One region of the Vogesella sp. AC12 genome, then DNA from elsewhere that is predicted to be linked to it. Evidence: riboswitches for the same ligand, from Rfam matches in the RefSeq annotation. Region 1 holds a riboswitch; the other holds the start of a gene.
What was found. Region 1 has a riboswitch for glycine ahead of gcvT (glycine cleavage system aminomethyltransferase GcvT). Riboswitches for the same ligand answer to the same signal wherever they lie in the genome.
Positions count from the first base shown of each region.

Region 2: it holds a riboswitch for glycine, as region 1 does, so the genes downstream of both, glyA (serine hydroxymethyltransferase) here and gcvT (glycine cleavage system aminomethyltransferase GcvT) in region 1, are expected to answer to the same signal.

Region 1 covers NZ_JANFNU010000004.1:159,563-164,161, reverse strand. The annotation lists gene gcvP (aminomethyl-transferring glycine dehydrogenase) at 1-902, opposite strand, end outside; gene gcvH (glycine cleavage system protein GcvH) at 1,047-1,433, opposite strand; gene gcvT (glycine cleavage system aminomethyltransferase GcvT) at 1,510-2,595, opposite strand; glycine riboswitch at 2,628-2,722, opposite strand; glycine riboswitch at 2,734-2,835, opposite strand; gene NOM55_RS08880 (hypothetical protein) at 3,151-4,599, shown strand, end outside.
Region 2 covers NZ_JANFNU010000005.1:224,504-229,102, reverse strand. The annotation lists gene NOM55_RS10580 (methyl-accepting chemotaxis protein) at 1-101, opposite strand, end outside; gene NOM55_RS10575 (LysR family transcriptional regulator) at 307-1,209, opposite strand; gene NOM55_RS10570 (NAD(P)-dependent oxidoreductase) at 1,319-1,963, shown strand; glycine riboswitch at 2,145-2,234, shown strand; gene glyA (serine hydroxymethyltransferase) at 2,484-3,737, shown strand; gene NOM55_RS10560 (L-serine ammonia-lyase) at 3,824-4,599, shown strand, end outside.

The DNA of each region.
Region 1 (4,599 bases):
GACACGCCGATGATGCGGCCGGCCGCGGAACGCTTCATGTCGTCGCGGAAGGCGAAGTAGGCAGCGTGCGGGCCGCCAAAGCCCATCGGCACGCCAAAGCGCTGGGTGTTGCCCACCGCCACGTCGGCGCCCATTTCGGCCGGCGACTTCAGTGCCACCAGCGCCATCACGTCGGCAGCCACGATGGCCACCGCGCCACGGGCTTTTGCCGCAGCAATGTACGGGGTCAGGTCCAGCAGCTCGCCGGATTCGCCCGGGTACTGGAACAGCGCGCCGAAGTAGTCGCCGTTGCCGGCTTCTTCCGGATGGCCCAGCACCAGCTCGAAGCCGAAGTATTCGGCGCGGGTCTTCAGCACGTCCAGTGTCTGCGGCAGCACGCGGCGATCGACGAAGAACTGCTCGGATTTCACTTTCGACACGCGGCGCGCCAGCGTCATCGCTTCGGCGGCGGCGGTGGCTTCGTCCAGCAGCGAGGCGTTGGCCAGCTCCAGGCCGGTGAGGTCGATCACCATCTGCTGGAAGTTGAGCAGCGCTTCCAGGCGGCCCTGGGCGATTTCGGCCTGGTACGGGGTGTAGGCGGTGTACCAGCCCGGGTTTTCCAGCACGTTGCGCAGGATCACGCCCGGCACCTGTACCGGGTAGTAACCCAGACCGATGAAGGACTTGTTGACGATGTTCTTGCTGGCGACGGTTTTCAGTGCCGCCAGTGCGTCGGCTTCACGCATCGCCGGCGGCAGGTCCAGCGCGCGGTTGAAGCGGATGCCGGCCGGCACGGTCTGTGCCACCAGGTCTTCGACGGAGCTGACGCCGATGGCGGCCAGCATGTCGGCTTTTTCGGATTCGCACGGGCCGATGTGGCGGGCGATGAATTCTTGATGATTGAAGAGTTGCGAGAGCGACATGTCTTCGATTCCGTTTGCTGAATAAGCCACGAAACACACGGAAGGACACGGGGCAGGCAGGCTGCCGGTGGGGCGTGTGTTTCCGTGTGGTCCGTGGCTAAAAAACAAAAAGCCCTACTGTCTGACGACAGCAGGGCTCGTTCATCAGGCGCCGATTTCGGCAGCGTAAGTCGCTGCGTCCAGCAGGCCGTCCAGATCAGCGGCGTTGGCCGGCTTGATCTTGAAGAACCAGCCAGCGGCGTACGGCTCGCTGTTGGCCAGCTCCGGGTTGGCTTCCAGTTCGGCGTTCACTTCCAGGATTTCACCGGCGATCGGCGCGTACACGTCGGACGCGGCCTTCACCGATTCCACCACACCGGCTTGCTCGTCGGCCGCCAGGTTGGCGCCAACGGCTGGCAGCTCGACAAATACGATGTCGCCCAGCAGCTCTTGCGCGTGCTCGGTGATGCCTACGGTCACGGAGCCGTCGGCTTCCAGGCGCAGCCATTCGTGGCTGGATACGTATTTCAGTTCGGCAGGAATGTTGCTCATGGTTTCTCTCCAGAAAAATGCGTTGTCATGGTGTGGATCGGGACTGCCTCGGCTCGCCCCGTCGTTATACACCAGCTTATTCAAAAACTTTCTTGCCGTTGCGCACGAACGGCATTTTCACCACACGCACCTCGGTCAGCGTGCCGCGCAGGTCAACCTGGGCGGTGGCGCCGGTGGCAGCCGGGACGCGGGCGATGGCGATGGAGTGTTTCAGGGTCGGCGAGAAGGTGCCGCTGGTGATGATGCCTTCGGCACCGTCGACCACGACCTTCTGGCCTTCGCGCAGCACACCGCGGCCTTCCAGCACCAGGCCGACCTGTTTCATCGGCACGCCGGCGGCTTTTTGCGCTTCCAGCGCCTTGCGGCCGATGAAGTCGCGCTCTTCCGGATTCCAGGCGATGGTCCAGCCCATGCCGGCTTCCAGCGGCGACACGGTCTCGTCCATGTCGTGGCCGTACAGGTTCATGCCGGCTTCCAGACGCAGGGTATCGCGCGCGCCCAGGCCGATCGGCGCCACGCCGGCGGCTTTCAGCTCGTTGAAGAAGGTGATGGCCTGATCGGCCGGGATCATGATTTCGAGGCCGTCTTCACCGGTGTAGCCGGTGCGGGCGTAGAACCACTCGCCGGACGGCAGACCCTGGAATACTTTCAGTGCCTGGATGGATTCGGCCAGGGCCGGCTTGACGGCGCAGACCTTCTCGATGGCTTTCGGGCCCTGCACCGCCAGCATCGCGAGGTCGCGGCGCACTTGCAGCTGCACGTCGAAGCCGGCGGACTGCTTGTCCATCCATGCCAGGTCTTTCTCGGTGGTGCCGGCGTTGATCACCATGCGGTAGCCGGTGGCGGTCAGGTACACGATCAGATCGTCGACCACGCCGCCCTGCTCGTTGAGCATGCCGGAGTACAGCGCCTTGCCTTCGAAGCCGAGCTTGGCCACGTCGTTGGCGATCAGCTTCTGCAGCCAGACCTTGGCGTCGCTGCCACTGATGTCGACCACGGTCATGTGCGACACGTCGAACATGCCGGCGTCGCTACGCACGATCTCGTGCTCTTTCAGCTGCGAGCCGTAGTGGATCGGCATTTCCCAGCCGGCGAAATCAACCATCTTCGCGCCGGAAGCGACGTGGGCATCAAATAAAGGGGTACGTTTCGGGGCCGTCATTGCAAGTCCTTGGAGTGAGATTTGTCCCTACCTCACACCCCTCTGTCCCTGCACCTGAGATTTTCCGGCATTGCGCCGTTAGCCCCTTCGGTGGGCGCTGTACGCGCCGCTCTCCAGATTCTGCGGGCCGATTACGGCCCGATTCTTGCAGTCCTTTTGCCTGAGCGATTGCGGGTGCACTTGCGCCTTCGGCGGCGGCGTCCGGTTTGGCCCGGCGCGGCTCTCTCCTGCGGAATGGGCGCATTATCGTTGCCGAAAGCCGCCTTGGCAAGCTGGTTTTGCCGGCAGATCAGCCGCTTGCCACAGACGGCGGCTGATCATCTAGAAATCCGTGCTGGGCGGGATAAAAATCGGCAGGAAAGCAGGACAACACCATCAGAAATTGACTGCATGGAGCTATCTGTAACTGCGTGTGTTTTTGAGCATGATTAAGTAATTATTGGTAACGATGAAATATTGAATTATCATTACCAACCATGCACGTCGTACAACTGATATGCATTCCCATATAGGGGTGCATTACAAGTTAGCCACCTCCAAATCAATGCAGTTTAATTGTGTGAAATCATGTCTTCTAACTACAAAGCAAATATGTCTTTTGAAGCCGAAGTGCGGCGCATTGCTGAGGCCGTATGGAACCTTCAACCAGGGCAGTGTCAGCCAATGCACTACCCAAACGACCCAGTCGTCCGCGAAATAGATGGAATCGCCAGACTGCGCGACATCACACACCTGTTGATGGTCACCACCAGTACGCGACTTGACAAAGTAAAAGACGACTGCAAGAAGCTTTTGTCAGCCGAGAGAATAGAACAGACGCAAGCTGCTGCCGTTTCCAAATGGCTTATCACCGAAAATCAACTTGATGCACAACATATAGAACATGCACGTAAACAGAACGTACAAACTCTAACCTTGGCTCAGTTTCAACGCCGATTCTTCGATGGTGCAAAATACTTATCGCTCAGAAGAAAGGCTCCCTTTGGATCTGCTAGAGATCCACTCACTGACTCTACATCTTTGCCCGACAACACTTACGTACCCTTGCCTATGCGTGTAGGTTTTGATACGTCAACAACGAAGCCAATGACAGGACGAGAGATAACGCTTGATCAAATTTGCACTCGAATACTGGCCGGCGATATTGTTGTATTGAAAGCTCCATTTGGATCAGGCAAGAGCCTCACCACACGTGAAATTTTCAAAAAACTAGCTGCAGCCCATACCAAAGACACAACAAAATCTGTGCCACTGACACTCAACCTACGAGAGCATTGGGGTGAGGACTATTGCGATGAGATGTTGGATCGGCATGCCAGATCAATTGGCTACACGCCTCGCGAAGATACTGTAGTCGCTTGGAGAGCAGGTATGTGCTCTCTATTACTCGATGGGTTCGATGAGGTTGCCGCACAATCGGTCGTTCGCACCGAAAATAAGAATTTTATGAGAGAGGCGCGCCGTCGAGCACTAACTGGAGTGCGCGACTTTACCCAAAAACTTCCCGCAGAAGTCGGAATTTTCATCTGTGGTCGTGACCAGTACTTTGACTCTGATGCAGAACTTGCTAGCGCACTTGGGCTCACAGGAAGGAAATTTATAGCGGTTGACTTGGGAGAGTTTGATGAACACAGTGCCAATGAATTCCTGCGAAGACATGGAATCAATCAATCGCTTCCCGATTGGTTACCACGCAAACCCCTCTTGATGTCTTACTTGCTTAGGCACGACCTCTTCAATCAGGTACTTTCAATTGATGGAACAAAGGGTTTTGGGAACGCTTGGGATGCTTTCCTTGAGGCCATTTGCACCCGCGAAGCATCGCTTGAAAGATCAGTGATGGAATCAACGACCGTTCGAGCAGTACTTGAACGTCTCGCGTTTTCTGTCCGAGCAAAAGCAAACGGAACAGGGCCAATTTCAGGGGTAGACCTTGCGGAGGCCTATACAGCAGAAACAGGACAATCTGCTGGCGAAGGCGTCTTGGCGCAGCTTCAACGACTT
Region 2 (4,599 bases), on a different contig from region 1:
GCGTCGCTCATTTTCCAGTACGCGACGGCACAGAACATGACCGCGAGTACCGTCAGTACCAGCAGCACGAAGGCCATCAGGCGAGTACGCAATGACATCATGATGTGTATTCCCCACTGAATTTTGTAAGTTATGGTGCGGCATAGTACTACTAAGCCCACCTGTGGTTATTTGTTTATATTCACAAAGCCATTTCATGGCATTTCGTTAACAACGGAATTTTGTATTCTGCGCACAATCCTCATTAGCTGGCATTTTTATATAACAATATCGAAACAATCCGGCAACAAACCGCCCTTGCCAATGTCAAAGATGGCGTTCGCCACCCAAGGCCGCCTGCAATGCCGACATTGCATGTCGCACTTTTGCAGGTTGCCCCTCGCGCCGCGGTGTCACCATCCACAACGGCAATTCCGGCAGGCTCCACTCGCTCAGCACCGGCTGCAGCAGACCGGCGGCCAGTTCCTTGCGTACTTCCGGCTCCGGTTGCAAGGACAGGCCCAAGCCTTCCAGCACAAAGGCACGCGCCGACAGGATATTGTTGCTGCTGATACGCGGCGGCATCGATAAAGTCACCGTTTCTGCACCGCGCGTCAACTGCAAGCGGCTCAAGCCTTCGTGCGCGGCCACCCCGACCCAGTCGTGTTGCAACAGCTCGGCCGGTGTTTGCGGCAGGCCATGCTTTGCAACATAGACCGGCGACGCACAAATGACAAAGTGCCAGTCGGCCAGATGGCGCGCCACCAGTGACGAATCCTTCAGCTTGCCGGCCCGGATCGCGAGATCAATCTGCAACTCCAGCAGGTCCACCATCTCGTCGTGAAAGAACAGCCGCAGGCTGAGGCCGGGGTTGGCCGCCAACAGCGGTGCCAGCGCGCTGCTGAGCACGCCGCCGGCCAGGCCGCTGGGGGCGGAGATGCGCAGCTCGCCCACCGGCGCATCGCGCAGCGCCGACAGCTGCTGCTCCGCCTGCCGCGCCGCCGCCAGCATCGCCGCGCAGCCCTGATAGAACAGCTGCCCGGCCTCGGTCAGCGTCAGCTTGCGCGTGGTGCGCTGTAGCAGGGTGACGCCATGGCGTTGCTCCAGCCGCCGCAGATGCTGGCTGACCGCCGACGGCGTGATGCCGAGGCTCTGCGCCGCCGCGTTCATCGAGCCTTTCTCGATCACCCGGGCAAACACCGCCATGCTGCGCAATTCGTCCATATTCATTATTTCAACTTAACAATCAATCAATTTTACGACGGATTATCGGAATGTGAATCGGCAATTACACTACTCTCATCAATCACCGCCCGTCAGCGGGCAGCAAGGAGCACTCATGAAAATCGCACTGATCGGCGCCAGCGGCTTTGTCGGCTCGGCCATCCTGAAAGAACTGCTGTCGCGCAATGTCGCCGTCACCGCCATCGCCAGCCGTCCCGAGCGCATCGCTGCTGCGGCCAACCTTGAGGTGGTGGCCGCCGATGCCTACGACGCCGACGAGGTGGCCCGTGCCGTGGCCGGCCACGACGTGGTGATCAGCGCCTTCAACCCCGGCTGGGACAAGGCCGACATCCGCGCGCTGTTCCTCGCCGGCCACCAGGCTATCGTCGCCGGGGTCAAGACCGCCGGTGTACCGCGCTTCATCGAGATCGGCGGTGCCGGCAGCCTGTTCGTCGCCCCCGGCGTGCAGCTGATTGACACCCCGCACTTCCCGGCGGAATACAAGGAAGGTGCCGAGGGCGCGCGCCAGGCGCTGAACCTGCTGCAACAGGAAACGCAGCTGGACTGGGTGTTCGTGTCGCCGCCGGCGCTGCTGTCGCCGGGTGCGCGCAGCGGCCAGTACCGTCTCGGCGGTAACGAGCTGCTGATGGCAGGCGAAGCACCGGCCGGCATCAGCGACGCCGACCTCGCCGTGGCGGTAGTGGACGAAGCGCTGCAGCCGCAACACCACCGCCAGCGCTTTACCGTCGCCAGCGTCTGATTCCCGCCGCGATAGCACACCTTATATAAGCATACGGTTTTGCAGTGCAAACCCTGCCGAACGCCTGATCCGACTGGATCGGCGCGTTTGCGGCAGGTTTTTTTGCTGCAACAGCACATTGAATACTGTCGTCGATGCGTTGACAGCCGCGCGCCGCTTCACTAGATTGCGACCAGCCAATCAAGCCGCTGCAGGAGAGACTGTCATTCGCTGACAGCGCCGAAGGGGAATCGCCCCGGAAACTCTCAGGCAAAAGAACTGCAGCGACGTCTGGCACTCTGGAGAGTAGATCAGCCGCAAGGCCGGATCTCGCCGAAGGAAGCATGGCCCGGTGGGTACACCGTGCGCCGCAATCTCTCAGGCAAAGGGACAGAGGGGGCATCGTCCGGCAGACGCCGGGCGGGCGCCATTGTCCTTTACGCCGCACATCCATGCGTCAACGCCCTGCCCGACCCTGCCGCCACTACCAGCGCGGTTGCGGCCAACCTTTGCCGTTCGCGCCAAGAAAAAGGAATGCACGATGTTTACCAAAGAGATGGAGATTGCCGGTTTCGACGACGCACTGTGGGCCGCGATGCAGGCCGAGGCACAACGCCAGGAAGACCACATCGAGCTGATCGCCTCCGAGAACTACACCAGCCCGCGCGTGATGCAGGCGCAAGGCAGCCAGTTGACCAACAAGTACGCCGAGGGCTATCCCGGCAAGCGCTACTACGGCGGCTGCGAGCACGTCGATGTCGCCGAACAGCTGGCCATCGACCGCGCCAAGCAACTGTTCGGCGCCGACTACGCCAACGTGCAACCGCACTCCGGCAGCCAGGCCAACGCCGCGGTGTACATGGCGCTGCTGCAGCCGGGCGACACCGTGCTGGGCATGAGCCTGGCGCACGGCGGCCACCTCACCCACGGCGCCAAGGTCAACTTCTCCGGCAAGATTTACAACGCGGTGCAGTACGGCATCAACGTGGACACTGGTGAGATCGACTACGACGAAGTGCAGCGTCTGGCCAGCGAACATAAGCCGAAGATGCTGGTCGCCGGCTTCTCCGCCTACTCGCTGGTGGTGGACTGGAAGCGCATGCGCCAGATCGCCGACAGCGTCGGCGCGTATTTCTTTGTCGACATGGCGCACGTCGCCGGCCTGGTGGCAGCCGGGCTGTACCCGAACCCGGTGCCACACGCGCACGTGGTCACCACCACCACCCACAAGACGCTGCGCGGCCCGCGCGGCGGCCTGATCCTGGCGCAGGCCAACCCCGAGCTGGAAAAGAAACTGCAGTCGCTGGTGTTCCCCGGCATCCAGGGCGGCCCGCTGATGCACGTGATCGCCGCCAAGGCGGTAGCCTTCCTCGAGGCGCTGCAGCCGGAATTCGTCGACTACCAGAAACAGGTGCTGGCCAACGCCCGCGCCATGGTGGAGGTGTTCCAGCAGCGTGGCTACACGGTGGTGTCCGGCAAGACCGATGACCACCTGTTCCTGCTGAGCCTGATCGACAAGGGCCTCACCGGCAAGGCCGCCGACGCCGCGCTGGGTGCCGCCTGCATCACCGTCAACAAGAACGCGGTACCGAACGACCCGCAAAGCCCGTTCGTCACCAGCGGCATCCGCATCGGCAGCCCGGCGATCACCAGCCGCGGCTTCAAGGAAGCGGAAGCCGGCCAGGTGGCGCACTGGGTGTGTGACATCCTCGACGACATCGACAACGCCGATGTCGCCGCCCGCGTGAAACGCCAGGTGGCGGAGCTGTGCGCCGCCTTCCCGGTTTACCGCTAAGCAGCAGCGGGCGCCGTCATTCCGACGGCGCCCGACTATAGTTAAAACAGAACCTGCGCCGCAGGCACCACCTCAAGAGAAGCAACATGGCAATCAGTGTTTTTGATTTGTTCAAGATCGGCATCGGCCCGTCCAGCTCCCACACCGTCGGCCCGATGCGCGCGGCGCGGCAATTCGTCGCCCGGCTGGAAAAGGACGGCCTGCTGGCGCAGACCGCCAGCGTCAAATCCGAAATGTTCGGTTCTCTCGGTGCCACCGGCAAAGGCCACGGCAGCGATGTGGCGGTACTGCTCGGGCTGCAGGGCGAATACCCGGACCTGGTCGACACCGATGCCGTCGACGGCATGCTGGCCGCCATCCGCAACAACAAGCGCATCGCACTCCTGGGCACGCACGAGATCGACTTCATCGAGTCCGAGCACCTGATCCTGCACAAGCGCAAGGCGCTGCCCTATCACCCTAATGGCATGATCTTCGAGGCGTTTGCCGCCGACGGCAGCAGCCTGTCCAAGCGCGCCTACTACTCGGTCGGCGGCGGCTTCGTGGTCGACGAGGCGGCGATCGACGCCGGCTTCGTGCCACCGGGCATCACCGAGCTGAAGCACCCGTTCAAGAGCGGCGCCGAGCTGCTGGCGCTGTGCCAGCGCCACGGCAAGAGCATCAGCCAGATCATGCTGGAGAACGAGTTGGCGTGGCGCAGCGAGGACGAGATCCGCAGCGGCCTGCTCAACATCTGGCACGTGATGCAGGCCTGCGTGAAGCGCGGCTGCGAGCGCGAGGGCATCCTGCCCGGCGGCATGAAGGTCAAGCGCCGCGCCGCCGACATGCACCGCAAGCTGCTGTCGTCGCCGGAAGCGGCGCT